2 regions of the Mycolicibacterium grossiae genome follow, and region 1 is predicted to be linked to the other one. Evidence: riboswitches for the same ligand, from Rfam matches in the RefSeq annotation. Region 1 holds a riboswitch; the other holds the start of a gene.
The links. Region 1 has a riboswitch for thiamine pyrophosphate ahead of thiC (phosphomethylpyrimidine synthase ThiC). Riboswitches for the same ligand answer to the same signal wherever they lie in the genome.
Positions count from the first base shown of each region.

Region 2: another riboswitch for thiamine pyrophosphate. It lies ahead of FZ046_RS06810 (ECF transporter S component); the one in region 1 lies ahead of thiC (phosphomethylpyrimidine synthase ThiC).

Region 1 covers NZ_CP043474.1:1,925,855-1,941,443, forward strand. The annotation lists gene FZ046_RS09215 (flavin-containing monooxygenase) at 1-808, opposite strand, end outside; gene FZ046_RS09220 (septum formation family protein) at 837-1,457, opposite strand; gene FZ046_RS09225 (alpha/beta hydrolase family protein) at 1,477-2,094, opposite strand; gene thiD (bifunctional hydroxymethylpyrimidine kinase/phosphomethylpyrimidine kinase) at 2,091-2,927, opposite strand; gene thiC (phosphomethylpyrimidine synthase ThiC) at 2,924-4,474, opposite strand; TPP riboswitch at 4,467-4,577, opposite strand; gene FZ046_RS09240 (MFS transporter) at 4,691-6,430, shown strand; gene FZ046_RS09245 (response regulator transcription factor) at 6,532-7,305, shown strand; gene FZ046_RS09250 (sensor histidine kinase) at 7,356-8,804, shown strand; gene mbp1 (microaggregate-binding protein 1) at 8,859-9,089, shown strand; gene FZ046_RS09260 (glycoside hydrolase family 15 protein) at 9,189-11,048, opposite strand; gene FZ046_RS09265 (hypothetical protein) at 11,059-11,370, opposite strand; gene FZ046_RS09270 (hypothetical protein) at 11,577-11,804, shown strand; gene FZ046_RS09275 (hypothetical protein) at 11,849-12,079, shown strand; gene FZ046_RS09280 (YoaK family protein) at 12,154-12,891, shown strand; gene FZ046_RS09285 (exodeoxyribonuclease III) at 12,897-13,691, opposite strand; gene FZ046_RS09290 (N-acetylglutamate synthase, CG3035 family) at 13,695-14,585, opposite strand; gene FZ046_RS09295 (peptide deformylase) at 14,588-15,181, opposite strand; gene FZ046_RS09300 (nucleoid-associated protein NapA) at 15,326-15,589, shown strand, end outside.
Region 2 covers NZ_CP043474.1:1,405,326-1,420,914, forward strand. The annotation lists gene FZ046_RS28130 (PGRS repeat-containing protein) at 1-1,491, shown strand, start outside; gene FZ046_RS06775 (CIA30 family protein) at 1,525-2,166, opposite strand; gene FZ046_RS06780 (DUF4174 domain-containing protein) at 2,160-2,618, opposite strand; gene FZ046_RS06785 (SDR family oxidoreductase) at 2,770-3,522, shown strand; gene FZ046_RS06790 (Crp/Fnr family transcriptional regulator) at 3,665-4,339, shown strand; gene FZ046_RS06795 (Abi-alpha family protein) at 4,763-5,320, shown strand; gene FZ046_RS06800 (DUF445 domain-containing protein) at 5,317-6,552, shown strand; gene FZ046_RS06805 (hypothetical protein) at 6,559-6,756, opposite strand; TPP riboswitch at 6,853-6,961, shown strand; gene FZ046_RS06810 (ECF transporter S component) at 6,953-7,579, shown strand; gene FZ046_RS06815 (ABC transporter ATP-binding protein) at 7,576-9,066, shown strand; gene FZ046_RS06820 (energy-coupling factor transporter transmembrane component T family protein) at 9,063-9,833, shown strand; gene FZ046_RS06825 (AAA family ATPase) at 9,875-10,360, shown strand; gene FZ046_RS06830 (NADPH-dependent F420 reductase) at 10,386-11,048, opposite strand; gene FZ046_RS06835 (DUF4344 domain-containing metallopeptidase) at 11,227-12,111, shown strand; gene FZ046_RS06840 (serine hydrolase family protein) at 12,126-13,049, opposite strand; gene FZ046_RS06845 (TetR/AcrR family transcriptional regulator) at 13,174-13,776, opposite strand; gene FZ046_RS06850 (class II aldolase/adducin family protein) at 13,875-14,525, opposite strand; gene FZ046_RS06855 (aminotransferase class III-fold pyridoxal phosphate-dependent enzyme) at 14,522-15,589, opposite strand, start outside.

The DNA of each region.
Region 1 (15,589 bases):
TCTTGCACAGGTCCATCGCCGAGATGTTGAGCCGCCGGAAGAACGGCACCCGGTAGTTCACCACGCCGACGGTGATCATCGCCTCGTAGATCGTGTCGGTGATGGCGCGGACGATGCGCTGGGTGAACGGGATCCGCGCGAAGATCCGCTTGGTGCGCTCGGAGAACTCCAGGTCGACCTTGGGCGCGACCCAGATGGGCGTGCGCTGGTAGACGGTCAGCTCGGCGGCCGACGCCGCGAGTTCGGGGATGAGCTGCACGGCGGTGGCGCCGGTGCCGATGATCGCGATGCGCCGCCCGCGGGGATCGAAGTCGTCGTCCCACTCGGTCGTGTGGATGACGGTGCCCGCGTAGTCGGCGATGCCCGCGATGTCGGGCACCTTCGGCTGGGACAGGAAGCCGGTGGCGGTCAGCAGGTAGGTGGCCGTCAGCGTCGAGCCGTCCCCGAGCGCGACGCGCCACACCGAGGCGTCCTCGTCCCAGCGCGCGCCCTGCACCACGGTGGAGAAGCGGATGTGCTTGCGCACGTCGTACTTGTCGGCGACGTGATCGGCGTACCGCTTGATCTCCGGGCCGGGAGTGAACAGGCGCGACCAGTTCGGGTTCGGCTCGAAGAAGTAGGAGTACGTCGTGGTGGGGACGTCGACGGCGAGACCCGGGTAGTGGTTGACGTACCAGGTGCCGCCGAGGTCGTCCTCGCGCTCGAGGATGACGAAGTCATCGATGCCCAACCGCTTGAGCTGGATGGCCGCGCCGATGCCGGCGAAACCGGCGCCCACGATGACCGCGTCGTGCTGCTCCGAAGTCATGGAAGGACGGTACCAGGGGTAACGGCTACTACTTCAGCGTGCCGGTGCGCGGCTGGTCGAACGTGGCGATGCACGTCACGGCGCGGTCGCCGACGTCCCAGGTCTCCTTCGTCGGGTACAGGACGAACACCCCGACCGTCTCGTCGAGCATCGCGTCGGGGGAGTAGGTCGCCAGCTCCTCGGGGCACTTGTTCTGCCACTCGTCGATCGCCGCCGCGCCCGGGTAGTCGCCGTCGGGCATGTTCAGCACGGCGTACACCTCGCCGCCGTGCGGCTTGGCGCAGTCGACCGTCGGCAGGGTCATGATGCGCGACTCGGTCGGCACGTCGGTGATGCAGCTGCCGACCTGGACGTCGGTGGCCACGACGCGGTCCTTGAAGGCGAATGTCAGGACCGCGACGACGCCGATGCCGACCACGGCCAGTACGCCGACGACGACCAGGGCGATGATGAGCGGCTTCTTCGACTTCTTCGGCGGCGGCTGCGGCGGGTAGCCCTGCGGGTACGGCGTCCCGTAGGGACCCTGCTGGTAGGGCAGCGGCGGGGGAGGCGGGGGCGGGTAGCCCGGCTGCTGCGGATACCCCGGACCGTACGGCGGCGGCGGCTGCTGCCCGTAGGGCTGGTTCGGGTCTCCGGACGGCCAGGTCACCACCGGAACATAGCAGCAATCAGGGCAGCAGACCGATCGCCGCCGTGACCGCCAGCGCGGGCACGTCGAGGGTCTTCGAGCCGAGGTCGTGCCGGGCTCCGGTCACCTCGACGACTCTCGTCGGCGCGCCGACGAGAGCGGCCGCCGCGCGCACCTCGTCCACCGTCCCGAACGGGTCGGACGTGCCGTGGGTGAAGACCGTCGGCGCCGCGATCGCCGGCAGGTGTGCGGTGCGGGCGCGTTCCGGCTTGCCCGGGGGGTGCAGTGGATAGGAGAACAGCGTCAGCACGGCGACGTCGAGCCCGTCGGCGACCGCCATGGACGTCATCCGTCCGCCGTAGGAGTGGCCGCCCGCGAGCACCGGGCGGTCCGGGACCAGGGTGCGGGCGAGCGCGACGGCCTCGGCCACGCCCTCCTGATCGGCCGTCGCCGATCCGGACGGCGGGCCCTTCGGGCGGCGCCTGCGGTAAGGCAGGTCGTAGCGGACGGCGAGCCAGCTGCGGCGCGCCCACTCGTCGCACACGCGCACCAGCATCGGCGCGTCGCGGTTGCCGCCGGCCCCGTGCGTCAGGACCACCGCTCCGGCCGGCGTGCCGTCCGGGTGGTGCGCGACCCCGGCGATGGCGTCGAGTGTCACGACGCCGACAGCCGGAACAGCGCCGAGACCGGTCCGTGCCCGTGGCCCAGGGGATAGGCCGCGCGGAGACACTCGGTCACCCACCGCTTGGCGAAGGCGACCGCCGCGGGGACCTCCATGCCGTGCGCCAGCGCGGACGCGGCCGCCGCGGCCAGGGTGTCGCCCGCGCCGTGGTCATGGCCGGTGTCGATGCGCTCGGCGACGAACTCGTGGAATTCGCTGCCGTCGAACAGCAGGTCCGGGCTGTGTGCCGACGACCGCAGGTGCCCGCCCTTGACCAGCGCCCAGGCCGGACCGAGGGCGTGCAGCGCACGGGCCGCGTCGCGCTGGGTGGCGTCGTCGACGACCTCGATGCCGGTGAGGTGGCGCACCTCGTCGAGGTTCGGCGTCACCAGCGTGGCGAGCGGGAGCAGTTCGGAGCGCAACGCGTCGAGCGCCGACGGGTGCAGCAGGGGGTCGCCGTGCATCGATGCGCACACCGGGTCGACCACCAGCGGGGCGTCGGTGCCGAGGCCCCGCCACGTCTCGGCGACGCAGCCGATGATCTCCGACGACGCCAGCATGCCGGTCTTGGCCGCCTGCATGCCGATGTCGCCGACCACCGACTGAATCTGGCCGGCGATGACGTCGACCGGGATCTCGTGGAAACCCTGGACCCCGACGGAGTTCTGCACGGTCACGGCGACCACCGCCACCAACCCGTGCACGCCCAGCATCGCGAAGGTCCGCGAATCGGCCTGGATGCCCGCGCCGCCGCCGGAGTCTGTGCCGGCGATGGTCAGCACTCGCCGCGGGGCCGCGCCGGGCGGGGACAGGGGCAGGAAGTCGGTCACGGCGTGGCCTCCGTCAGGGGCAGCGGGATCCGGTCGCCGTGCTCGGCGCGGATGTCGTGACTGATACGCATCGAGCAGAACTTCGGGCCGCACATCGAGCAGAAGTGCGCCGTCTTCGCGGGCTCCGCCGGCAGCGTCTCGTCGTGGAACTCCCGCGCGGTGTCCGGGTCGAGCGCCAGGGCGAACTGGTCGTGCCAGCGGAAGTCGAAGCGCGCCTTGGACAGTGCGTCGTCGCGCTGCTGCGCGCCGGGGTGGCCCTTCGCGAGGTCGGCGGCGTGCGCGGCGATCTTGTAGGTGATGACCCCGTCCTTCACGTCCTTGCGGTTGGGCAGTCCGAGGTGTTCCTTCGGGGTGACGTAGCAGAGCATGGCCGTCCCGGCCGCGGCGATGATCGCGGCGCCGATCCCGGACGTGATGTGGTCGTATGCCGGCGCGATGTCGGTGGTCAGCGGACCCAGCGTGTAGAACGGCGCCTCGTCGCACAGTTCCTCCTCGAGGCGGACGTTCTCCACGATCTTGTGCATCGGCACGTGGCCGGGACCCTCGGTCATCACCTGCACGCCGTGCTCCCTGGCGACCGTCGTCAGCTCCCCAAGGGTGCGGAGTTCGGCGAACTGCGCCGCGTCGTTGGCGTCGGCGATCGAACCCGGCCGCAGTCCGTCGCCCAGGGAGAAGGTCACGTCGTGGCGGGCGAGGATCTCGCACAGCTCGCCGAAGTGCTCGTAGAGGAACGACTCGCGCTGGTGGGCCAGCATCCAGGCGGCCATGATGGAGCCGCCGCGGCTGACGATGCCGGTGACCCGGCGCGCGGTCAGCGGAACGTGGCGCAACAGCACCCCGGCGTGCACCGTCATGTAGTCGACGCCCTGCTCGCACTGCTCGATCACGGTGTCGCGGTACAGGTTCCACTCCAGCCGGGTGGGATCGCCGCCGACCTTCTCGAGTGCCTGGTAGATGGGGACCGTCCCCACGGGCACCGGCGAGTTGCGCAGAATCCACTCCCGCGTCTCGTGGATGTCGCGGCCGGTGGAGAGATCCATGATGGTGTCGGCGCCCCAGCGGGTGGCCCACACCATCTTGTCGACCTCCTCGGCGATCGAGGACGTCACCGCCGAGTTGCCGATGTTGGCGTTGACCTTGACCGCGAACGCCTTGCCGATGATCATCGGCTCGCTCTCGGGATGGTCGTGGTTGGCGGGGATCACCGCCCGGCCGCGGGCCACCTCGTCGCGCACCAGTTCGGCCGGCATGCCCTCGCGTGCCGCGACGAAGGCCATCTCGGCGGTGATCTCGCCGCGCCGGGCGCGCTGCAACTGGGTGCCGCGGTCGCGCACGACGCCCGGCCGCGACGGCAGGCCGGCATCGAGGTCGATGGCGGCACGAGCGTCGGTGTACGGGCCCGACGTGTCGTACAGGTCGAGGTGGTCGCCGGTGGTGAGGTGCACCCGGCGGAACGGCACGCGGCCGCCGTCGGGCAGCACCCGGTAGGTCTTGGTGCTGCCCGTGATGGGGCCGGTGGTGATGGTGGGTTCGCTGAAGACAGCCATTCTCGACACTCCCTACGCCGGCATTACCCGGTCAGGTTCATACGGTCGACGGCCCGCTAGCCGTCCTCTCAGCGCACTGGTGTGCGCTCCCGCGCGGACGTCACACAAGCTACCCCAGCTTCCTCGGGTGTGCGTGACATCGGGAATGCGCATCGACGCGGACTCATTAACTTAGGTAACGTATGTGTTTTGGGGACCGAGGCGAAGAGCGGTGACGTGACCACAGAGATCGAAGCGACGACCAGAACCGACGCCGAAGGGGTGCGGACGGCGCGCCGACGCCTGCGGATGGACCACGATCACCCGCACTACAAGTGGATCGTGTTGTCGAACACCACGCTCGGCACGCTGTTGGCCACCATCAACGCGTCCATCGTCTTGATCTCGCTGCCGGCGATCTTCCGCGGCATCGGCCTGAATCCGCTGGCCCCGGGCAACGTGAGCTACCTGCTGTGGATGCTGATGGGCTACCTCGTCGTCACGGCGGTGCTCGTCGTGCCGTTCGGGCGGCTCGGCGACATGCTCGGCCGCGTCCGCATCTACAACCTCGGCTTCGTCGTGTTCACCGTCGCCGCGGTGGCGTTGTCCTTCGACCCCTTCCACCTCGGCGGCGGCGCCGTCTGGCTCATCGCCTGGCGCGTCGTGCAGGGCGTCGGCGGCGCGATGCTGATGGCGTCCTCGTCGGCGATCCTCACCGACGCCTTTCCGGCGAACCAGCGCGGCATGGCGCTCGGCGTCAACATGGTGTCCGCCGTGGCGGGGTCGTTCCTCGGCCTGCTGATCGGCGGCGCGCTGTCGGAGTGGCACTGGAAGGCCATCTTCTGGGTCGGCGTGCCGATCGGCCTGGCCGGCACCATCTGGAGCCTGCGGTCGCTGCGCGAGCTGGGCGCCCGCACCCCGGGCCGCCTCGACTGGGCGGGCACGTTCACCTTCGGCATCGGGTTGACGGTGCTGCTCACCGGGATCACGTACGGCATCCAGCCCTACGGCGACTCGTCGACCGGCTGGACCAACCCGTGGGTGATCGGCGCCATCGGCGGTGGCCTGCTGCTGCTGGTCGTCTTCTGCCTCGTCGAACTGCGCGTGGCGCAACCCATGGTCGACGTCCGGCTGTTCCGGTCGGCGACGTTCGGCATGGGCAACCTGGCCGGCCTGATGTCCTCGGTGGGGCGCGGCGGGCTGCAGTTCATGCTCATCATCTGGCTGCAGGGCATCTGGCTTCCGTTGCACGGCTACGACTTCGAGTCGACGCCGCTGTGGGCTGCCATCTACATGCTGCCCGTCACGGTGGGCTTCCTGATCGCCGGTCCGCTGGCCGGCTCGCTGTCGGACCGCTTCGGTGCGCGCCCGTTCACCGTGGGCGGCATGGTGCTCATGGCCGGGTCGTTCGTGGCGCTGGTGCTCATCCCGGTCGACTTCGACTACTGGGTGTTCGCCGTGCTGATCTTCCTCAACGGGCTGGGCGGCGGCATCTTCACCGCGCCGAACACCGCGGCCATCATGTCGAGTGTGCCTGCCGCGCAACGTGGTGCGGCCTCGGGCGTGCGGGCGACGTTCTTCAACGCCGGGTCGTCGCTGTCGATCGGCATCTTCTTCTCGCTGATGATCGTGGGCCTCGCGAACACGCTGCCCTCGGCGCTCAGCTCGGGCCTCCAGGACCAGGGCGTCTCGGCCGACGTGGCCCACCAGGTCGCCGGGCTGCCTCCCGTCGGCAGCCTGTTCGCCGCCTTCCTCGGGTACAACCCGATGGCCGAGCTGCTGGAGCCGTACCACGCCCTGCAGCAGCCCGGGGTCGACGCCGCGGCCCTGACCGGCAATGCCTTCTTCCCGCACCTCATCGCCGGTCCGTTCCACAGTGGCCTGGTGGTGGTCTTCGTCGCCGCGGCGGTCATGATGGCGATCGGCGCGGTGGCGTCGATGTTCAACCCGGGGCGGTACGCGACGCCCGACGCGTGACCTCTCGCGCGTGCCCGCACCAGATGTGAACTTGGTATGACCATCGGCGAGGAACGTTCAGGATTCGAGACGAACGGCTATTGACCTCGCATGAGGTTCACATGACGACCGCTCCGGTGCGGCCGCGCGCGCAGCAACCGCGGGCCGCCATCCTCGGCAAGTTGCCCCCCATCCGTCGCGAGGACGGGTCACCGATCCGGGTGCTGTTGGTCGACGACGAACGGGCCCTGACCAACCTGGTCAAGATGGCGTTGCACCACGAGGGCTGGACCGTGGAGACTGCGCACGACGGCCGGGAGGCGCTCGCGAAGTTCGGCTCGGTCGAGCCCGACGTGGTGGTGCTCGACATCATGCTGCCGGGCCTCGACGGACTGCAGATCCTGCAGCGCCTGCGGACCGCGGAGAGCTACACGCCGGTGTTGTTCCTGACCGCCCGCGACACGGTCGCCGACCGCGTCGTGGGGTTGACGTCCGGTGCGGACGACTACATGACGAAGCCATTCAGCCTCGAAGAACTCGTCGCTCGACTGCGTGGTCTGATCCGCCGCACCGGCGAGCCCGCACCGCGCGAGGACACCGAGCTGGTCGTCGGCGACCTGACGCTGGACGGGGCGAGCCGTGACGTCACCCGGGCGGGGGAGCGCATCGAACTCACCACCACGGAGTTCGAGCTGCTGCGCTTCATGATGCGCCACCCGCGGCGCGCCCTCAGCCGCGAGGAGATCCTCAAGGAGGTGTGGAACTACTCGTTCGACGGGCGCACCAGCATCGTCGACCTCTACATCTCCTACCTGCGCAAGAAGGTGGACGCCGGCCGGGCGCCGATGATCCACACGGTGCGCGGAGTGGGGTATCAGCTCCGGCCGCCGTCGTGATCCGGCGGCGTCCCGGCCGCTGGCGGCTGCGCTCGCTGAGCAAGCGCCTGATGGTGGGCGTCTGCACGCTCGTCACCACCGTGGTGCTGGCCGTCGGTGCGCTGTCGATCGTCACGATGAACAGCTACGTGACCTCCGTCAGCGACGCCGACCTGCGGCACTCCCTCGCCGCGCTCGACCACGTCTACGACGAGCAGCGCCTCGACGCCGGCGCACGGGCCGGCCTGCTGACCGACTTCACAGGTCAGGCGCCCGGGACGGTCATCGCGGTGACGCGTGGCGGCGTCGTCACGCGGTCGGCCGAATTCGACGACGACGGACCACGCCCCGCGCCGGAGGCGGCGATTCGCGCCCTCGAGTCGCTGCGGTGGACCGACGGCGCGCCGCGGACCGTCGACCTCGGCGACCTCGGCAGGCACCGGGTCGCGGGCCTCGACCGCGGGGACGGCACCCGCTTGATCTCGGCGGTCTCGCTGGAGAGCGCCGAGGCGGCGATCCTGCAGAAGATCGGCGCCGTCGCGCTCATCACGGCTCTCGCCGCGGCCGTCGCGGCGGTCGGCACCGTCCTGCTGGTCCGCCGCGAGCTGCGGCCGCTGCGGCGGGTGGCGGCCACCGCGGCGCGGGCCGCGCGGATCCCACTCGGCGACGAGGAACACCGCATCACAGCGCGCGTGCGCCGCTCGGACTCCGATCCGGACAACGAGGTCGGCATCGTCGGCGAGACGCTGAATCGACTACTGGCGAACGTGGATTCGGCGCTCGCCATGCGTGCCGAGGCCGACCGGAGGATGCGCCGCTTCCTCACCGACGCCAGCCACGAACTGCGGACACCGTTGGCGGCGATCTCCGGCTACGCCGAACTGACGCGGCAGGAGGCGGCCGCGCTGCCGCCCACCACCGAGTACGCGCTGGCGCGCATCGAGGCCGAGTCCCGCCGCATGAGCGCTCTCATCGGCGACATGCTCCTGCTGTCGCGTCTCGACGAAGGGCAGGGCCTGGACGTCGAGATCGTCGACGCGTGCAGTGTCGTGGCCGATGCGGTCAACGACGTCACGGTCACCGCAGCCGACCATCGGTTCGTGACCGACCTCCCCGACGATCCGGTGTGGGTGCGCGGCGACGGACCGCGGTTGCACCAGGTGCTGACCAACCTGCTCACCAATGCCCGCAACCACACTCCGGCGGGTACGACCGTGACCACGACGGTCCGGACCGGAGCCGACGGCGTCGAACTGTCGGTCGTCGACGACGGCCCGGGCATCGACCCGGAGATCGTGCCGCACCTCTTCGGCCGCTTCGTCCGCGCCAACAAGGCCCGTTCGCGCGAGGCCAACAGCACGGGCCTCGGTCTGGCGATCGTGTCGTCGATCGTCGAGGCGCACGGCGGCACCGTCTCGGTCGACTCGCGCCGCGGTCGCACCGAGTTCCTCGTCCGTCTCCCGGCCGCCGACCTCGACGCGGAGTTGCAGGACGCCGCATCGGATCTCGCGCGCGTTTGAAGACGCGACCCGAATGGGTAGATGCTTCACCACCTGAAACGAAAGGGAACCACCATGAGCGACAGCGGACCCGAGAACGCCGTCAAGGGCATCGTCGAGGACGTCAAGGGCAAGGCCAAGGAGGTCATCGGCACGGTCACCGACCGTGACGACCTTCGCGAGGAAGGCCGCGCGCAGCAGGACAAGGCCGACGCGCAGCGCGACGTCGCCCAGAAGGAAGGCGAGGCCGACGCCGCACGCGCCGCTGCCAGTGCCGCCGAAGCGCGGCAGAAGGCTGCCGAGTAAGACGCAGTAACCCAACAACGCCGCGGCCGGAAATCATTCCGGCCGCGGCGTCGTCGTGTGCCGCAGAGTCAGCCCAGCGGCGTCAGCGGGCCTGCCCAATCACCCACGGCGCGAACCCATTGCGCGGGTCAGGCGGTGACCACTGGCGATGACCCCGATGTGGCTGAACGCTTGCGGAAAGTTGCCGAGGAACGAGCCGTCGCGCGGGTCGATCTCCTCGCTGAGCAGGCCGACGTGGTTGGCGCGTGCGCACAGCGAGTCGTATAGCGACAACGCTTCGTCTATGCGGCCCTGCCCGGTCAGGTTGTCCACCAACCAGAACGAGCACAGCAGGAACGCGCCCTCAGGACCGGCGAGCCCGTCGGAGGACACGTCGTGCCGGTAGCGGTAGAGCAGGCCATCGCCGGCGTCGAGGTCGCGTCGGACCGCCTCGACGGTGGCGATCATCCGCGGATCGGTGAAGTCGACGACGCGCCGCAGCGGCAGGGCGAGCAGTGCGCCGTCGAGACCGCCGCGGTGCGAACCGTCGCCGGACAGCTGTTCGGTGAACGTGCCCCGCTCGGCATCCCAGGCGCCGTGGTCGAGCGCGTAGCCGATCTCCTTCACCGAGCGCCGCCACCGCTCGACCGAGGACGTACGGCCGGTGGCCTCGGCGATGCGCAGCGCGCGGTCGACCGCCACCTGACACATCGCCACCGAGTAGGTGAAGGGACGACCGGTGTCCCGGATCTCCCAGATGCCGTGGTCGGGTGACCGCCACTGGGCCGCGGCCGCGTCGGCGAGTCCTGCGAGGATGGACCACAGGTGGTCGTCGACGTGACCGCCGGCCCGCACCCACTGGTAGGCGACGTCGAGCAGTTCGCCGTAGACGTCGTGCTGGGTCTGACCGGCAGCTCCGTTTCCCCACCGCACCGGTGCGCTGTCGCGCCAGCCGGACAGCGTCGGGTCGGTGTGCTCCGCGGGCGGCTGTCCGCCGTCGAGTGCGTACATGATCGACGGGCCGCCGTCGCGTTCGGCGCAGCCCAGCGTCCAGGCGAGGAAGGCGTCCGCCTCGCTGGTCAGCCCGATGCGGCGTAATGAGTACGTCGAGAACGCGGCGTCGCGGACCCACGTGTAGCGGTAGTCCCAATTGCGTTCGCCGCCTACCCATTCCGGCAGCGATGACGTCGCGGCAGCCATGATTCCGCCGGTGGAGGAGTGGTCGAGGAGCTTCAGCGTCAGCGCCGAGCGGCGGACGAGATGCCGCTGCGGACCCTCGTAGTCGATGTGGGTGGCCCACTGCCGCCACGCCCGTTCGGTGCGGGCCAGGAGCGTGGCCGTCGGGGTGCCGACCTCGATCCGACGCTCGGGCGCCCACACCAGGGACGTCTCGTAGGTCTGGCCGGCCCGCAGCGTCACCGTCGCCGCCAGCGTCCCGTCGCCGTCGTCGTGCAACGGATGCGAGGACCGCAACCGCAGGGGCAGGACCGGGTGGTCGGGTGACGCGATGGTCCAGTCCCCGCCGTGCCGGCCGAATCGCCCGTGGCGCGGGGTGAAGGCGATGCGCAGCCGCACGGAGCCCGACACGACTCGGGCCACGCGCACGAGCTGGCCACGGGCCGCGGTGCCGAGTTCGGTCAGGTCGGCACCCGAGCGCAGCGCCTGGAAGTCGGTGACCTCGACGGTGCCGCCGGCGCCGCTCAACGTGGTGATCACCACGGCGGTGTCGTCGACGTAGCGCTGCTCACCGCCGCTCAGTCCTTCCGGGGCGATGCTCCAGGATCCGCCGCGACGTGCGTCGAGGAGACCGGCGAAGAGCGGCGGCGCGTCGAACCGAGGTACGCACAGCCAGGGCAGCGCGCCGTCGCGCCGGACCAGGGCGCACGTGCTGCCGTCCCCGAGCACTGCGTGGTCGGAGATCGGCAGCTGGCCGTCGCGCGGTCCGAAGGGGCGGGTGGGAGGCACTCCGTAAGCGGTCATCGCGACCGGCTCAGCACTGCACGCCGACGTGCACGACGGTGACCGTGGGCGCGAACGGCAGCGCCGGTCGCAGGCCGCCGGACGGCTGTTCGCGCACCTGCACCGGGCGCACGGAACTGACGCTGCATTCGCTCAGCGAGCCGGTGCCCACCTTGTTGACGACGACGCGGTTGCCCTCCGCCTGCAGGCGGGCGATGGTGTCCGCGGCCGACGATCCGGTGGGTGCGGCCACAGCGGTGGGTCCACACGTGAGCGCGATCACCATGGCGGCCGCCCCCGAGAGGGCGAATGTGCCGAGCCGTTGTGCGCGTGAGGCTTTCATGATTCCAACGGTAGGGACGCCGTGCCGCGACGACCACGCCGCGCGGCGGTCTCATAGCGATTCCATGGACTTATGCGTTGTCTATGAGGACCTTTGGCGACCGTTTCCGGTGGCCGGAATCTCGGGTACATCTGGAGTGACCCGCTCAGAGCGGACAACCAAAACCAGCCAGACACAACGGATCTGGACCGAAGGAAAGGTACACCATGAAGATCAAGGCTCTCGGAATCCCATTCGTCGCCGCCGCGGGCATGGCGTTCGCCCTCGTCGCCGCACCCGCCGCTGCCGCCGTGGACCCCTGCCGCACCGCGGTCTCGTCCTCGCGCTGCCTCGGCCCGCAGGGCGTCGACGGGTTCATGGTCCCCAGCCCGAACGCCGGCGCCCAGAACGGTCCCTACGGGCCGTGGGGCTCGGTCCCGCCGATCGGTCGCTGAGCGACCCCCGCCATCCACCACGATACGAAGGAAGTGCATTGACCATGTCTCTCAAGCTCATCGGCATCCCGTTCATCGCTGCGGCCGGCGTGGCCGTCGGACTCGCCGTCACCCCGGTCGCCGACGCGTCCGTCGACCCGTGCCGTAGTGCCGTCTCGACGTCGCGCTGCCTGGGTCCCCAGGGCATCGACGGCTTCCAGGTACCCAGCTCCGGTGGCGGCGGCGCGCAGAACGGTCCGTACGGATCGTGGGGCGCCATCCCGCCGATCGGCTGATCGCCGAGCACACGTGGCCGAGGTCTCGACCTCGGCCACGAGTCGTGTCCGCCCCCTGACCACCGAGGACTTCCATGCCCGACAAAGGCTTCCCGGCCGACCCGAGGACGCGGTTCCGCTTCGCGGTCGCGCTGGCCACCATCGCCGGCATCGCCGACGCGATCGGCTTCATGCAGTATTCGCAGCTGTTCATGTCCTTCATGAGTGGCAACACCACCCGGATGGGCGAGGCCGCCAGCTCAGCCGACTGGGTGGGCGTCGCGCGCTTCGGCACCGTCATCGCCGTCTTCTGCTTCGGCGCGTTCGCCGGCACGCTCATCGCCGCGTGGTCGGGGCGGTGGCGACTCCCCGCGCTCCTGCTCACCCAGGCGACGCTGCTGCTCACCGGCATCCTGATTCCGCACGGCCCCGAGGCGGTCCCGTGGCACGTCTACCCGATCGTGCTGGCCCTCGGGCTGCAGAACGCGACTCTGCAGGACGAGTCGGGGCGCAGCCTGGCCCTCACCTACGTCACCGGCTCCATCGTGCGGTTCGGGGCCGGTCTGGCCAACATGCTGCTGCACAAGCCGTCGCCGTCGTTCTGGATCCAGGGCCCGCTGTGGGCCGGCCTCGCCGGCGGCGCGGTGATCGGCGGCGTCCTGCAGCGGGCGTTCGGCGAGGCGGCCTTCGCCGTCCCCGCCACCTTCCTGCTGACGCTCGCGGTGATGGCGCTGCTGCTGACCATCAGGCACCCGACCAACGACCTCGTCACCAGTGCGCATGCGCCGCAACCGGATGCGCATCCCGAGGCGAAGCCGACCGTCTCGGTGTGAGTTCCTCAGGTGAGGTCGACGAGGACCGGCGCGTGGTCGCTGGGCGGCGGGGTGCCCTTCTTGCCCGGCTTGCGTTCGGCGCGCACGATCTCGGCGTGCCCGACCCGCTCGGCCAGTGCGGGGGAGCCGAGCACGAAGTCGATCCGCATGCCCTCGCGCCGAGGGAAGCGCAGCTGGGTGTAGTCCCAGTAGGTGAAGTTCTCCGGACCGGGCGCGAAGGGCCGCACCACGTCGGGGAATTCGGCCTCGATGGCGCGGAACGCCGCGCGCTCGGGCTCGGTCACGTGGGTGCTGTGCCGGAACACCTCGATGTCCCAGACGTCCTCGTCGGTCGGCGCGATGTTCCAGTCGCCGACCAGCGCGATCTGCGCGCGCGGATCCTCGGCGAGCCACCCGGACGCCGTGCGCCGCAGCGCGGCGAGCCAGTCGAGCTTGTAGGCGTAGTGCGGGGAGTCGACGGTGCGGCCGTTGGGCACGTACAGGCTCCACACCCGCACGCCGTCGCACGTGGCGCCGAGCGCGCGCGCCTCGGAGGCCTCCTCCCACGTCGGCTGCCCGTCGAAACCGACCGCGACGTCGGTGATCCCGACGCGCGAGGCGATCGCCACGCCGTTCCACTGGCTGGACCCGGTGTGCACGACCTCGTAGCCCAGCGAGGCGAAGGGCAGCGTCGGGAACTGCTCGTCCTTGCACTTCGTCTCCTGCATGGCCAGGACGTCGACGTCGGCGCGCTCCAACCAGGAGGTGACGCGGTCGATGCGCGAACGGATGGAGTTCACGTTCCACGTGGCCAGGCGCATCGGTCAGAGCCTACGGGCGTCGACGTAGCGGCTGCCGTGTTGGGTGCGGAAGCCCATGGCCGCGTAGAGCCTCAGTGCGGCCGCGTTGTCGTCGAGCACCTGCACGTACGCGCGGGTCGCGCCGTGGCCGGCACCCCAGGCGAGCAGGGCGTCGCAGATGGCCCGGCCGTGCCCGCCGCGCCGGGCGGACTCGACCACGTGCACCGCCGACAGGCCCACCCAGCGGGTGCCGTCGGGAGCCGAGGTGACCGCGCCGCGCGCCGCGGCGACGCCCTCGATCGTCGCGAAGGCGACGACGCCGTCGACGACGGCCGTCAGCACCTCGTCCGGCACGGCGCGCGGGTCGACCGACCGCCAGTTCTCGTCGGGGGCGTTGGTGATGACGACCGAGACCGCCGGCGGGCCGGGCGCGACGTCGGCCACCAGCACGGCGTTCGCGCCGTCGGCGGGGACGTCCGGGCGTAGCCGCAACAGTCGGTCGGGTGCCGCGAGCAGCGGGGTGACGCCGCGCGCGCCGTACCAGTCGACGATCGCGGGCACCGTCGCCGGCGACGCCCATGCCTCGACCGGGACCGCCGAGTTGGCGCGACGGGTGTGGCCGTCGCCGAAGCGCAGGAACCAGCCGTCCAGCCAGACGTGCTCGGTCCCGGGCCAGGCCAGCGCGGCGGCGTGCTCGAGGTTGCGGATCTGCGACGTGCGCACCGGCATTTCCGGGATGACGCGCACCGCCAGCACGTCGTCGGCCGCCACCTCCACCAGGTCGCCGTGCCGGGTGCGGACACCGACCGTCGCGTCGGCGCGCTCGACGTGCCCGACGACGTCGGTGTGCGGCGGCACCTCGCCCTCGGGCAGCCGGTAGCGCAGGCTCACCCGGGATCCGAGCGGCGGCAGCATCGCTAGTGGCCGAACGGGTCGGGATCCTCGCCCGGCATCCAGGTGTGCCCGGGCACACCCCAGCCGTGCGACTTGACGGCGCGCTTGGCGGCGCGGGCGTGCCTGCCGATCAGCCGGTCGAGGTAGAGGAAGCCGTCGAGGTGGCCGGTCTCGTGCTGCAGCATGCGGGCGAACAGGCCGTTGCCCTCCAGCGTGATGGGCGTGCCGTCGCCGTCGAGCCCGGTGACGCGCGCCCAGGTGGCGCGCCCCGTCGGGAACGACTCGCCGGGCACCGACAGGCAGCCCTCGTCGTCGTCGTCCGGATCGGGCATCGTCTCGGGGACCTCGGAGGTCTCCAGGACCGGGTTCACCACCACGCCGCGGCGGCGCAGCGTCTTGCCGCGGTCGTCGGCGCAGTCGTAGACGAAGACGCGCGTCGCCACTCCGATCTGGTTGGCGGCCAAGCCCACTCCGTGGGCGGCATCCATCGTGTCGAAGAGGTCGGTGATGAGCGAGGCGAGGTCCGCCGGCAGCGAACCATCGGCGCCGACGGGCACCGGGGTGGTCGCGGTGTGCAGGACGGGATCTCCCACGATGCGGATCGGGACGACGGCCATGGGAGGAAATGCTAGTGAGCCGGTACCGGCGATCCGACTCGCGGGTGATGATCACGGCTCAATCACGAACCCCGTGGTTGAATATCGCCGAACCAGAGGAAATCCAGTCCTCGGCAGCCACTGCGGAAGGGTCCCCAGAGCGAAATGGACGGCGCCATCGCACGGACTGATCAGTCCGGAGACGACTCTGCGCTCACCGATGGTCTGACCCGCCGCGAACACGACATCCTGGCCTTCGAACGGCAGTGGTGGAAGTACGCGGGCTCCAAGGAAGACGCCATCAAGGAGCTGTTCTCCATGTCGGCCACGCGGTACTACCAGGTGCTCAACGCGCTGGTGGACCGCCCCGAGGCACTCGCGGTGGACCCGATGCTCGTGAAGCGGCTGCGCCGCCTGCGCGCCAGTCGG
Region 2 (15,589 bases), 520 kb from region 1:
GGCGGCGCGGGCGGTAGCGGCGGAGACGGAACCTCAGGAACCAACGGAACCGATTCTCGCGACGCGGGTTCCGCCGGCGGTCGCGGCATCGACGGGCAGGCCGGCGGCAAGGGGGGCGACGGCGGAGCCGGCGGCGAGGCAGGCCTCGGTGGGCAGGCCGGTGCGGGCGGAACCGGCGGGGTGACCGGAGCCGACGGCGTCGCGGGGAATCAGGGCAACGGTGGTGACGGCGGCAGCGGTGGCAACGGCGGCCGCGGCGGCAACGGCGCGACCGGAGCCACCGGTGCGGACGGAACGAGTGGCTTCGTCCCCACGGCCGGAGGAGTCGGCGGATCTGGTGGCGTCGGCGGTGACGGTGGCAACGGGGGCGCCGGCGGCGCGCCCGGCGCCGGCGCCGTCGCGGGGACGGCCGGCGCCAACGGCAGCGGTGGCGCCGGCGGCAATGGCGGATCGGGTGGTACCGGTGGCCGGGGTGGGAGCACCCAACTGGACACCGGCGCGTCGGGAGGCGTTGGCGGACAGGGTGGTTCGGGCGGTAGCGGCGGGCAGGCGGGCACCGGCGGAGCCACCGGGACGGGCACTGCCGGCGCGTCCGGTGCGCTGGGTGCCGGCGGGAACGGTGGCGACGGTGGCAACGGCACCGGCAACGGTGGACGAGGTGGCGACGGCGCTTCGATGAGCGGCACCGGCGACGGCATCACGGTCACGGCGGGCAACGGCGGCACCGGGGGTCGGGGCAGTGTCGGCGCTCCGGGCCAGGGCGGTAGCGGCGGCACGGCGTCCGTCGTGGGCGACGGCGCGACCAGCTTCGGCGGAAGGGGCGGCAACGGTGGCGTGAGTGGCTCAGCGGGAGGAGCAGGCGGTCAGGGAGGTGCGGCCATCGCCGTCGGCACCGGCGCCACCGCCGTCGGAGGTGGCGGCGGAAACGGCGTCGGCGTCCTCAGCGGCGGTGCCGGTGGAAGCGGCGGCTCGGCGGACGTCGATGGTGCCGGTGGCACCGCTCTGGGTGGGGCTGGCGGCAACGGTGGCTCCGGGGCCACCGGCGCCGGTGGAGGCGGTGGGACCGGCGGCGCGGCGTCGACCACCCGCGACGACGGCAGCACCGCGACGGGGGGAGTCGGCGGTGCCGGCGGCTCGAGCTTGGGCGGGAGCGGCGGCCAGGGCGGTTCGGGCGGAACGGCGTCGACGGGCGCCGGAACGGCGACCGGCGGTGGGGGCGGACGCGGCGGCGACACCAACTTCCAGAACTCCGGCGGGATGGGCGGCGCCGGCGGGGCCGCGTCCTCCCAGGGCGGTGCAGCCACTGGCGGCCGCGGAGGCACTGGAGGAAGCAACCCGAACGGAAGCGGTGGGCGCGGTGGCGACGGCGGCAGTGGTCAGGGGTCCCCGGGACGCGGCGGCGACGGCGGCACCGGTGGAACGCCCGGCGGGACCGGCGGCTCCGGGGGCAGCGGCAACACGGCCAACGGAGACTCGGGTTCGGCCGGCTGAGAGGCAGGTCGTCGCGAGCGAGGCGGGTACGCCTCAGGTCACTGCGTCGATGGCGCTGACCGTGAGGGTGAACGGGCCCTGCTGCCCGTCGAGGATGTAGAGCGCCACCTGATCGATGCGCGCCGGGTCGAGAGTGCGCGGCGCGTCGGGCGCGGGTTTCATGCGCTCGCCCACCGGCTCGAAGTCCTCGACGGGCAACTCGTAGGCCTTCCGGACGCCGGCCTCGGTGCGGAACCGCTGGATGTAGGACCAGCGCTCGCCGCCGAGATACGCCTTCACCAGGTAGGTTTTGCCGTCGCCCACCGCGTCGACGCGCAGCGTCGTTGCGCCCGTTGCCCGTTGGCCGATTCCGGTGTCTCGCGGACTGCGCGCCGAAGCGAAGCCGCCGTTGTTCTCCAGCGACACGGTGCCGGCGAACACCATCCCACCGTCGCCGTAGCCGACGGTCGCGGTGGACTCACCGCCCATGACGGGATCGTTGACCGTCGTCCACGCGGCCACGGCGCGGGCATCGAGGGCGACGATGGGGATGCCGCGACCGTCGGACGCCGCCACCGGGGCGGCGGACGTCGCCGCGTCGGGAGCCTGCCCACCGCTCGCGCACGACACCGTGGCCGGGAGCATCACCGCGGCCACCACCACCAACAGTGGCCTCAATCCCTTCGGTGTCAGCATCGACCCGGGTCGTCGCTCGTCTCGCGGCTTCGCATGGGCATGCCGTCGATCACGGCGTAGATCACCCGCAGATCCGGAACGCCGGTGACGCGGTACTTCTCGCCGCCGTCCTTCCCGATGAGCACGACGGTGAAGGCGTTCTCGTCGATCCCGAACTGCCGCCTCAACTGCTGCACGTCATCGGTGTCGAGGGCGCGGCCGTCGAGCGTCCCGATGCCCGAGCCCAGCAGCTCGCCGAGCACCATGTCCCGGTTGACGAAGTCGCAGCGACTGGCAGCGATGCGGCTCAGCGTGTCCGCGAGCCGGGGATCGTCCGCCGTCGGCGCGAACACCAGCAGGGGACGGCTCGCCCAGCGGTAGTCGCCGAGACCGCCGGCCATCGCCGTGCCCGAACCGACGACGAGGCTCGCGCCGAAGGCGAGCACGAGCGCCCACCTCAGGATGCCGCGCATGCTTCGAACGGTACCGGCGTGCTCCTCGGCGGCAGCCGACCTCGGTCGTCGCGTCACACACCGGTCACGCCGGGCGGGAATGCGGAACGCCGGGGCTCCGTTTCGCCAGACGTCGCAGGTGGCCGGGTTTCGAGGGACGCGAGGAGACAGCATGGGTGCAGCACGACTCGACGGAACGGTCGCCGTCGTCACGGGTGCGTCGAGTGGCATCGGGTGGGCGACCGCTCACGGCCTGGCGGCCGAGGGTGCGGAGGTGCTGGTGCTCGCCCGGCGGACCGAGCGGCTGAGCGAACTCGTCGGGCGGATCGAAGGCGAGGGCGGCACTGCGCGGAGCATCGCGGTCGACGTCGTCGACGCGGACGCCGTCGCCCGGGTCATCGGTGCCATCGGTGAGGAGTACGGCCGCATCGACGTACTGGTCAACAACGCCGGCTTCCTGGCCAACGGGCCGGCCGTCGAGGCGGACCTCGCGGACTGGCACCGGATGGTCGACGTCAACGTGAACGGCGTCCTCAACGTCACTCACGCCGCGCTGCCGCACCTCGTGACGGCGGCGCGGGGCGCTCGCGGAATCGCCGACCTCGTGATGATCAGCTCGATCGCCGGACGTCGGGTACCGACGCCCGACAGCAACGTCTACTCCGCAAGCAAGCACGCCGTCGTCGCATTCAGCGAAGCGCTGCGACAGGAACTCTCGCCGCACCGGGTCCGCGTCAGCGGCATCGAGCCCGGCGTGGTGCGCACCGAGATGACCACCGGCCATGCCAAGAACGCCCCGGACGCCACCGTCGGTGATCCCCTGCACTCCGAGGACATCGCCGACGCCATCGTGTACTCGGTCACGCGCCCGGCGCGCGTGTCGCTGAACGAGATCCTCATCCGCCCCACCGAACAGTTGCGATGAGGCGTCATTGCGAATCACGCGTGACATCCGTTCGTGAATGTGTAACGTAGGTCCGCTCCTGGTCGGTGACGGCGGCTGTCGCCGACATCGAGATGCACACCCAGGACGCGATCATCTGCCATGGTGCTGAGAGGACTCCTACGTGAACGAGGTGCTCGCGCGCGCCGGCATCTTCCAGGGGGTCGACCCCGCGGCCGTCGCCAAACTGACCGGCCGTTTGGACCCCGTCACCTTCCGCCGCGGTCAGTGCGTGTTCCTGGAGGGCGACGCCGGTGACCGGCTCTACGTGATCGTCGAGGGCAAGGTGAAGATCAGCCGGCGCGCGCTGGACGGTCGGGAGAACGTGCTCGCAGTCCTCGGCCCGGCGGAGATCTTCGGCGAACTCGCCCTGTTCGACCCCGGACCGCGCACGTCCACGGTGACCACGCTGACCAACTTGCGAGCCATGTCGATGGACCGGGCGGCGTTGTCGGTGTGGATCCGCGACCATCCGGAGATCGCCGAGCAACTGCTGCGCGTTCTGGCCCGGCGGCTGCGTCGCACCAACGACATCGTGACCGACGTGATCTTCACCGACGTCCCCGGCCGCGTCGCCAAGCAACTCCTGACCCTGGCCCAGCGCTTCGGCGTGCGTGAGGGAGCTGCCCTGCGGGTGGACCACGAACTCACGCAACTCGAGCTGGCGCAGCTGGTGGGGTCGTCGCGGGAAACGGTGAACAAGGCACTCGGCGAGTTCACCCAGCGCGGCTGGATTCGCGTGCAGGGCAAGACGGTCTTCATCGAGGCACCCGAGCGGCTGGCGCGGCGGGCCCGTTAGGCGTCGGGCCGGTCCGTCATGCCACGGACGTGGTGCTGAGCAGTTGCATAGCATCACGTCGATCTCTACCGTGGTCTGCGGCGTGCCCGCCCGCGCCGAGCAAGTTCGGCGTCGGTGCCGTCGGTGGCCCGCGCCGGGGAGAACCTCGCGGTGTTCCTCATGTGGCGAACGTGGAAGGTGCGGTTCCCTGGTGTGTGGGTCATGGCGAGACGAGCATCATCACCGCGGACGGAGAGGCACTGCGGGACGACCGCCGTGGATCCACGGCCACGATGCGCCGCCCGGCGCTGGTGACCCGATCGCCGAGATAGCGCGCAACGGTCGGAGGCACGTCGCGTGATTCCGCTCTGGTGGCTGTGGCGGGCACTCCGGTCGATGATGCTGTTCGTCGATCGGCTCGTTCCCGGATCACGTCCGCCGACCGTGCACGCCGAGGTCTCCGACACCGGTGCGCTCCGGAAGGCCCCGCCCGAGAGCGCGTCCGCGACGTCGGTGGAGCCGCGCGCGATCGAACCACCCTCGGCAGGAGAGGTGCTCGACGCGCTGATGGCCCGGTCGATGTACGCCAACCCGGCGCAAAGCAGGGAGACCCTGCACCGGGCGTTGATCGAACGGCTGGTGCCCGACGAGGCGCGCATCCTCGCGGCGCTGTCGGACGGGTCCGTCTACCCCGTCATCCACGTTGCCGAGCCGGGCGGCGCCGCGTGGGCCGCACAGAACGCGTCCACGGTCGGACGCGCCGCCGGCGTGTCACTTCCGCACCACACCCCTGGGTATCTCACGCGACTGCAGTCGCTCGGCGTGGTGACGATGGGGCCGGAAGTGGAGTCGATGCGCGATGAATACGAGCTGCTGCTGACCGACGCGGCCGTGAACGCCGCGCTGAAGACGGCGCGACGAGGCCTGCGGCCGCCGCGCATCGTGCGCGCTTCGGTGCGGATGTCCGACTTGGGACGCGATCTGTGGGAGGCGGTCACATGACGGAACTGTTCGCGCACGCGTTCTCCTACCCGTGGTGGGTGTACGTGTCCATACCGCTGGGCGCTGCCCTGGTGGGGTGGGCGACGAAGATCCTCGCGCTCAAGATGATGTTCCATCCGGTGGAGTTCCGCGGCATTCCGCCGTACCTCGGCTGGCAGGGGCAGATCCCGAAGCGCGCACCGAAGATGGCTGCGGTAGCGGTTGATTCGTTGACCTCCGGGATCATCGACCCCAAGGAGATGTTCGACAAGATCGATCCCGACGAACTCGCCGCAGAACTCGGTGCGCCGCTGCACGACGCCGCCGAGGAACTCGTCGACACCATGATGTCGTCGTTTCAGCCCCAAGTCTGGCGAGCGACGCCCGACCGGGTGAAGAAGCTCATCGTGGCCAACGTCGAAGGCCGCATCCCGGCGGCGTCGCGGGCAATGTTCACCGAGTTCCGTGACCAGGTCGATCAGATCTTCGACATCAAGCACATGGTGGTGACCAACCTCGTCCGCGACAAGCAGACGTTGAATGCGGTGTTCCAGGACATCGGCCGCCCCGCCTTCACGTTCCTCATCCGCGCCGGGCTCGTCTTCGGCTTCGTCATCGGCATCATCCAGATGGTGGTCTTCGGTCTCACGGGATGGCACCTGGCGCTCCCGCTGTTCGGCCTACTGACCGGCGGCCTCACCGACTACGTGGCGCTCCAGATGATCTTCCGACCGCTGCAGCGGCGATCCGTCATGCCCGGCGTCCGCTGGCAGGGCGTCTTCCAGGCCCGCCGCGAGGAAGTGATCCGGGGTTATGCGGCGCTGATGGCGCAGGAGATCTTCACGCCGAAGGCGATCATGGAGAGCCTGCTGACCGGGCCGATGTCGGACAAGTTCTTCGACGTCATCCAGACCGAGATCTCCCGCACCATCGACGACCAGTTGGGCTTCACCGGCCGCATCATCACACTGGTGGGAGGCCGGCAGTACCAGGAGATGAAGGCCACCGTGGCCGCCTCCATGATCGAGCGCCTTCCGGAGACGTCGGCCCACATCGAGGCCTACACCGCGCAGCGGCTCGACCTGGAGAACACCATGATCGACAAGATGCGCGAGCTGGACGCACTGTCCTACGAGAACCTGCTGCGCCCGGCGTTCAAGGACGACGAGTGGATCATCGTCGTCCTCGGTGCCGCGTTGGGATTCCTCTTCGGCGAGCTGCAGTCTCAGCTCATCCTGCTGCTCGCGGGGTGACCAACGTCAGCTGGTCGCAGGAGCCAACGGCTCGTCGACAGCAGCGGCGTCCGCGCGATTCGCCACGAACAGTCCCGTGGCCGCCAGCAGTGCCGCCGCGACCGTGGCGGCCAGCGTCATCGTCGCCGCACCGGTGAGATAACCGACGACCGCCAACGCCGCCGCGGCCACACTCACCATCACCAGCGCTATACCCCTCATCACCGCATCACGATTACCGGAATGGCCCCGATCCAAACCACGACACCGCCGCGGCCGGCCGGACGTCGCCGCGCGCGTGGTCGTGGCCTACATTCGGACGTGACACCACACGGGAGCGCGCAACGGGCGCGCTGAGAGGACGGCTGGGCCGTCGACCGTACGAACCTGACCGGGTCATGCCGGCGTAGGGAGTGAAGCGATGACGACGTCCTTGGGCTCGATGCACGACGGCACCCGCCGCACACCTCGCTGGCGGGTGATCGACATCGTCGTCGCAAGCGTCCTCGCCGTCGCGTCGGGACTGGTGTTCGTGCTCTGGAACGTCGCCGTCAATCCGATCAGCGCACCGTTGGGCGCGGTCCTGCCGGGCCTCAATGCCCTGCTCGGCGGCGGCTGGCTCTTCGCCGGTGTGCTCACCGCGCTGGTCGTGCGCAAACCGGGCGCGGCACTGTACGGCGAGATGGTGGCCGCATCGCTCTCGGCGCTGGTGGGCAATCAGTGGGGGATCCTGACCCTGGAGTCCGGCTTGGTGCAGGGCCTGGCAGCCGAACTCGTCTTCGCCCTGTTCCTCTATCGACGGTGGGGGCTGCCCACCGCGGCGCTCTCCGGTGCGGCGGCGGGGTTGGCGATGGCGATCAACGACCTGATCCTCTGGTACCCCGGCTCGACGGCAGCCTTTGCGGCGGTCTACACGATCGCCGGGATCGCATCTGGTGCCGTCCTCGCCGGGGTGGTGTCGTGGTTCGTCGTGCGCGCCCTGGCCCGTACCGGCGCGCTGTCGCGCTTCGCTTCCGGCCGTCAGGTCCGCCAAGCCGACCCCTCGTGACTCCGCCGCGTCCGCACCATGCGGGCGGCGCCCGGATCGAGGCCCGCGACTGGGGATGGCAGCACGCGGGACGTGCACGCCCGACGATCTCCGGGCTCGACCTCGTCGTCGCACCCGGGCAGCGGGTGCTGCTGCTGGGAGCGTCCGGCTCGGGCAAGTCGACCGTCCTACTCGGCCTCGCCGGCCTCCTCGGCGGCAGCGAAGACGGTCACCAGACGGGGCAGCTGCTCGTCGACGGCGCACCGCCCGCGCAGAACCGGCAGCGCATCGGCATGGTCCTGCAGGATCCCGACGGCCAGGTCATCCTGCCGCGCATCGGTGACGACGTCGCCTTCGGCATGGAGAACTTCGGCGTACCCCGGGAGGCGATCTGGCCCCGGGTCGCCGAGAGCCTCGCCGCGGTCGGGCTGCACCTCCCGCTCGACCGCCGGACGTCGGCGCTGTCGGGCGGGCAGAAGCAGCGCCTCGCACTTGCCGGTGTCCTAGCCATGGCACCCGGGGTGATCCTCCTCGACGAACCGACGGCCAACCTCGATCCGCAGGGCGTCCTCGAGGTCCGCGACGCCGTCGCCGTCGCCGCAGCGCGCACCGGCGCCACGCTCGTCGTCGTCGAACACCGCACGTCGGTCTGGTTGCCCGTCGTCGACCGCGTGGTGGTGCTCGGCGCCGCGGGCGAAGTCATCGCCGACGGGCCGCCGGACGAGACGGTTACCCGCGAACGCGAGCACCTCACCTCTGCCGGCGTCTGGGTGCCCGGTGGCGCACTGCCCCAGCTCACCCGCACCCGCCGCACCGACCGGGACAGTCAGCTGACCGCGTCCGAACTCGAGGTGGGCCAGCCGGGTGCCCCGTCCCTGCGGCACCGTCTCGACGTCGACATCCCCTCGGGCACGACGACGGTCATCACCGGGCCCAACGGCGTCGGCAAGTCCACGCTCGCGCTGACGCTCGGCGGTCTACTGCCGGCGCGGCGAGGCCGCCTGGAGGCGGCCGCCGACCTGGCGCCGCACCCGCGGCGACGCGACCCGGCCCGGTGGCGCTCGCGCGAACTGCTCACCCGCATCGGCAGCGTCTTCCAGGATCCCGAGCACCAGTTCCTCACCGGTCGGGTGCGCGACGAGGTGGCGCTCGGACCGCGTGCGCTGCGGCGTTCCGACGCGGCGGTCACCGGCGTCGTCGACGAGATCCTCGGACGGCTTCGGCTGGCCCACCTCGCCGACGCCAATCCCTACACCCTCTCCGGTGGCGAGAAGCGCCGACTTTCCGTGGCGACCGTGCTCGCCACCAGGCCGCGGGTCGTCGTGCTCGACGAACCGACCTTCGGCCAGGACCGCACCACCTGGGAGGAACTCGTCCGACTGTTGGCGGCCGCCGCTGACGATGGCATCGCGGTGGTGGCCGGCACCCACGACCTCGACCTCGTCGAGGTGCTGGCCGATCGACGCATCGACCTGCCGGCGCAGCCCGCGCCGGCCGTGGCGTCGTGACGGCGCCGCCGACGAGCCGTACTCGGCGCGTCAACCCCGTCGCGACGCTGGCGGCCACGGCGATCATCGCCGGCGCGCTCGTCCTCAGCGTCGACTGGGTGTCTTCATCGACGGCGCTCGTCCTCGAGGTCCTGGTGATCGCCGTTCTGCGAATCCCGTTGCGCGCGTTGGTCCGTCGCCTGGTGCCGCTTGGGCTCGCGGCCGTGCTGACGGCGCTCACCATCCTGCTGTACGGACAGCCGTCGGGGACGATCCACTGGCACTTCCTGCTCGTCACCGTCAGCGACGGATCCATCGACCTGTCACTGGCGACGCTGTTGCGGGTACTGGCGATCGCGCTACCGTCGGTGGCCCTGTTCATCGGTACCGATCCGACCGAACTGGCCGACGCGCTCGGTCAGGTCCTGCGGATGCCGTCGCGTTTCGTCCTCGGCGCGTTGGCGGGAATCCGTCTCGTCGGGATCCTCGGCGACGACTGGCGCACCATCGGGCATGCCCGCCGCGCCAGGGGCGTGGGCGACCACGCCCGCGTCCGCCGGACCGCGGGCCAGGCCTTCGCGCTGCTGGTGTCTGCGATCCGGCGCGGCTCCATGCTGGCCACCGCCATGGAGGCCCGCGGCCTGGGCGCCCATCCGACGCGGACCTGGGCACGTCCGTCGTCGCTGCACGCGCGGGACGCGGCGTTGATCGCCGCGGGCGTCGTCATCGCGGCCACGGCCGTCGGCGCATCGGTGCTGAGCGGGCACTGGAACTTCATTGGACGCTGACTGCATTGGACGTTGACGCGATCGGTCGCCACCTCGTGCGCGTGGCAGCGAGCACCGTCCTGATCGACGGACGCTCCGGTGCCGGCAAGACCACGCTCGCCCGGCACCTGAAACGCCGCTGGCCCGGCAGCGTCGTGGTGCACCTCGACGCCGTCTACCCGGGGTGGGACGGCCTGCTGGCCGGCGCGGAACACGTGCGCGCGGAGCTACTTTCGCCGCGGCGCCGGGGAGATGCTGGTCGGTGGCAGCGGTGGAGCTGGGTCACCTCGTCGCCCGCCGAGTGGCACACCGTCGCACACGACCGGCCGCTCATCGTCGAGGGGTGCGGGGCGCTCACGCCCGCCACGCGGGCGCTTGCGGACGTCGCGATCTGGGTCGAGTGCGCGGAGCCCATCCGCAAGCAACGTGCGCTCCGACGGGACGGCGACACGCTGGCCGCACACTGGGACCATTGGGCGGCACAGGAGCGCGACCACATCGACCGCCACGACCCGCACGGGCTGGCCGACATCGTCGTGACGGATTGATGCCGCTGAGGGTAGGGCTGCGGCGCTACGTGGCGCGCCATTCCGCGGTGCGTTCCGGCGAGGCAGCGGCGAGCGCTCGGCGGGTCCCGTCGGCATCGAGGTCCTTGCCGTAGACCGGCGAACCGGGTTGCTGCCGCCAGGATTCCGAGATGGGCCCGGCGTCGACCGGATCGAAGCCCAACGCGTCGACGACGTCGTGCACCAGGTCGCGGCCGGGTCCGTCGTCGCCCGCGACGGGCAGCGCGATGCGACCTGCCGTGCCGTGGGGCTTCCCGCTCTCCAGGAGGTGCTTCCACCAGATGCCGTTGAACACCTTGTACACCGGCGCGCCGATCTGCTCGGCGACCCACTGGCTCTCCACCATCCCGTCCTCGATCGCGTCGATGCGGCCGTCGCGCTGCTGCGGGTAGTAGTTGTTCGTCTCGATGACGGGCGCGCCCGGACGGCGTTCGTCGACGATGCCCGTCGCCAGGTCGGGCACGTTCTTCTGCGGGATGCTGACGATCACCAGGTCGGCGTCGCGGGCCGCATCCTTCGCCCACACCGCCGTCGCGCCGGTCTCGGCGGCGAGATCGCCGAGCGTCTCGGGCGAGCGCGAGTTGGCGACCGCCACGTCATGGCCGAGTTCCCGCAGACGCCGCGTCAACGTCCCGCCGATCAGCCCTGCTCCGATGATTCCGATTCGCACGTTGGCACCTTCCTGCACGCGCCGCCGTCGTTCGTCGCGCCGGCCACTGCTCAGCTACAACCGCGGGGGGCCCGTCGATAGTCCACGTCCCTTCGCGAACACGCCCCCATCCCGCAGCCCGTTGCCTATCCTCGGGAGGCGCCGAACCATCGCGCGCGTCAATAACCCTGAGGGAGAGATGACCACCCAACGCATCTGGGCGGGCCGGCCGCTGTGGCCCCTTGCCGTGTGCGCCGTCCTGCTGGCGGGATGCAGCAGCGACGACGCCGCCGGCCCGTCCGAGGTCACCGCCGAGCGGCCCGGACCGGCGACCACCGCGGTGCAGGCCGACGCGGCGGCACCCGAACCGGCCGATGGCCGCATGATCGTCCGGTGGGACGAGGCCACCAGCCAGGAAGCCATCGATGGCCGAAAGTTGCTGCAGGACAATCAGGTCCTCGACACCATGGCGCAGGACGCCGACGACCTGCTGAAGCTGCCGCAGGACATCCAGCTGATCGGTGCGCAGTGCGACGAACCGAATGCGTTCTGGAGTCCCGAGGATCGCGCGATGACGATCTGCTACGAGGATCCGATGTCCGGGCTCGACATCTTCACCAAGGCCGGGGACGTCGATCCCGTCGCGTCCGCGGTCGGCGTCGAGATCGCGACGTTCTTCCACGAGATGGGTCACATGACCATCGATCTGTACGACCTCCCGGCGACGGGTCGCGAGGAGGACGTCGCCGATCAACTCGCCGCCTTCATGCTGCTACAGCCCGACGACGACGGGACACTCGATCCGGACGACGTGAAGGCCGTCGTCGATTCCGCCCGGGAATGGGACTACTACGGACAGCTCGAGGACGAGGTGGACGACGATGCATTCGCCGACGAGCACTCACTCAACGAGACGCGCAAGTTCAACCTGCTGTGCTGGGTGTACGGCGCCGACCCGGAGGGCCAGGCCTACCTCGTCGACCAGGGCATGCTGCCCGAGCGCCGCGCGGAACGCTGTGAGGACGAGTGGTTCAAGCTGGACCGCGCATGGTCGACGCTTCTCGGCCCACACCTGAAGGACTGACGGCGACGGTCCGGCTAGACCTTCCCTCCCGGAAACATGGTCTTGACGGCTTGGGTCATGGTGGCGCGTGCCGCCGCGGCGTCGTCCGGCTCGAGCGAACTGATCGCCATCACGTAACGACGGTCCGGCCCGATCGCGCCGGTGGAGACGTGCAGCTGGTTGCCACCGTTCCAGCAGCAGAACCAGCCCTGCTTCACCGCGACCGGCTCGGCGTACAGACCCTCAGGGATGCCGAAGCGCTGCGGATACCCATCGGTGCCCGTCGGTGTCGACTGGGCGAGGTTGCCGAGGATGACGTTGGTCTGTTCGGGCGGCAGTCCGCCGGTGCCGTCGAGGAGCATGTCGTAGTAGCGAACGAGGTCGGCGGCCGTGCTCGTCGTGACGTCCCAGTGTCCGTTGGACGGTGCCGTCGTACCCGGCAGGCCGTACCTCGCCTTGACGCGGGCGATCACGGCGTTGCCGCCGCTGCGATCCCAGAACGTCTGCGCCGCGCTGTCATCGGAGGAACGCAGCATCACGTCGAGCGATCGGCGATCGGCGTCCGACAGCGTCGCCTGCCCCTGCGACTCGCGCAGCAGGAGGTCGTCGGCGATGAAGAGCTTGACGACCGACGCGATGGGGAAGGGCTTCGCGACGCCGTTGGACACGGTCTGCCCGGTGGTGCGGTCCATGACGACCGCCTCGATGTCGGCGCCCGATGCGGCGGCATCGGCAGTCGCCTGTCGGACGCGGGCGTCCAGACCGTCGAACGATGCGACCGGCTCGCCGGGCGGGGCTGCGGGCGGCGCCGGTGCGGGCGCCGGCCCGGTGACGGCGGGCGAGGTGTCATCGGCGGCCGGTGGCGCACCCCAGACGCGGGCTTCGCAGCCGCTGAGCAGAACCACCGCACCGGCGATCGCCGTCGCCGTCGCCAGCGACTTCTTCAGTTGTCGACGCATTCATTTCCTCCGACCAGGCGGTGATCCACGGGAGCGGGGTCAACGCTGCGCCCACTGATTACCCAATCTAGACGTTTCACGCAGCCGGGCGAGATCTATCGTCCGCGGACCGCAAGCCGCCCGGCTACGTCGTCTCGGCAAAACCCAACGCCGTCAACTGCATTCGCATCAGCTTCTTCTGATAGGCCGCGGGAAGGCGCTTCGGAAAGAGTTCGGCGTGCACGGACAGGCCGTCGATGACCGCGATGAGCAGTTCGGCGATGGCGGCATCGGTCAGGTCGCTGTCGAGCAGACCGACGCGGCGGACGTCGGCGATGAGTTCGCGGAGCCGCGCGAGCAGATCGCTGGCCGCTTCCACCTGGAATTCCCGCAGGGCGGGGTTGGAGAGGGCGCGCGGCCAGAAGGTGATCTCCATCAGCGTCTCGACCCGCCGGTCGTCGTCGAGGGGAAGGTTCTGCAGCAGCAGCGCCCACAGCCGCCCGAACTCGTCCTTGCCGCGCATGCTGCGGGCCACCCGCTCCATGAACTCGCGGTGCGTCTTGCTGAGGATCGACCGCAGGATGTCGTCCTTGTCCTGGAAGTAGTGGCTCAGGACTCCGTTGGAGTAGCCGCACTCCTGGGCGATGGCACGTGTCGTGGTGTTGTCGAGGCCGACGCTCTCGATCACGCGGATGGCGGCGCGCAGGATCTCCTCGCGGCGTTCGTCGTGGTCGACGATCTTCGGCATCGGCTCCCCTCGGCGATCGGCGTCGGACCGAGTCTAGGACGCGGCGGCAACGACCGACCGGAGGCCGCAGGACGGTGACGGTGTGCGCCTCGCGCCGGTCAGGAGCCGTAGGACAGTCGTCGGGACTGCGCGGCGACCGCCTGGAGATCCGCGTCGGAGAGCAGAGCGGGAGAACCGATGCTGCGCGCCGCGAGGTACACGTCGCACAGCCACTCGAGCAGGCAGGCGTGTTCGACGGCCTCGCCGACGGAATGGGCGGTGCTCACGGCACCGTGGTTGCGCAGCAGCACCGTCGAAAACCCCTCGCCGACGGCCTTCCCGACCGCGTCGGCGAGTTCGTCGGAACCGAAGAGGAAGTAGGGAACGGTCGGGATGCTGCCGCCCAGTCGCAGCAGGTTGTAGTGCACCAGCGGCATCCGGTCGCACACCAGGCCCACGGCCACCGAACTGCGGCCGTGGGTGTGGACCACGGCGGTCGCCGACGTCCGCTCGTAGATGCCCAGATGCAGCCCCGTCTCCGACGACGGCCGGGCCCCGTCGAGGACCGCACCCGAGCGGGTCAGGACGGTGATGTCGTCCGGGTGCGCGGTGTCGAAGCGCAACCCCGACCGGGTGATCAGGACGTGCTCGCCGGTACGGGTGCTGACGTTGCCCGCGCCGGCGAGCGCCAGCCCCTGCGCCGCCAGCTCCCGGCAGCGGGCGGCGAGGTCGCTGCGCGCGTCGTCGAGGCCGGAAACGTCTGGTGTCATCGGGCGCCGTGCTGCGGGTGCCGGGCCCGCAGTGCGGCGAAGGCGCCGTCGAGACCGCCGAGAGCCATGTCGAGATCGTCGGACGTCATCGCGGCCGAGACGAACCAGTTGTGCTTGGGGTGGACGTAGACCCCACGCGCTTGGGCTTCGGCGCTGAAGGCGATCGCGAGGGCGTGATCGACGTCGTCGCGGAACGCGAGGTTGGGCATCTGCGCCGGGCCGGTGTAGGTGACGTCGAATCCCCACCGTGCGGCGCTGTCGAGGACGCCCGTGCGGAGCTGCCCGCCGAGTTCGCTCATGTGGGCCACCGCGTCGCGCCGTTCGAGTTCTCCCAGCGTGGCGAGGCCGGCGGCCATGGCCACCGCGCCCATCCAGAACGAGCCGGTGACGAAGATGCTGCCCGCCGCTTCGCGGTAGCGGTCGGTTCCCGTGACGGCGGCCAGGGGATGGCCATTGGCGATGGCCTTGCTCCACGGCGTCAGGTCCGGGTGGACGCCGAGCGGCTCCCAGCTGCCGCCGTGGTGGAGGCGGAAGCCGGCGCGGACGTCGTCGAGGATGAGCGCTGCGCCGATCTCGTCGCAGTACGCCCGCACGTCCCGCGCGAAGGCCGGGTCGACGAGTTCCTGGTCGAATCCCGCGTCGTGGCGGAACGGACTGACGATGATGGCGGCGACGCGGTCGGTCTTGTCCCCGACGGCCGCGCGGATGGAGGCGATGTCGTTGAACCGGTAGTGCAGGAGGTTCGCGCGGTCTGCGGCGGTGACGCCCGCGGGGAACGGGGTGCACCACGGCGCGGCGCCGTGGTAGGCGCCCGCGGCGACGAGGATCGCGTCACGGCCGGTGGCGGCTCGAGCGATGGTGCAGCACATGGTCGTTGCGTCCGTGCCGTTCTTCGCGAACATCGCCCAGTCGGCATGGGCCACGGTACGGACCAGGGCCTCGGCCAGCTCGACCATGACAGGAGCGGGACCGTTGAGGCAATCGCCCTGTCGGCGTTGGCGTTCGGCGGCCTCCTCGACGACGGGATCGGCGTGGCCCAGGATCACCGGTCCCCAGCTGCACAT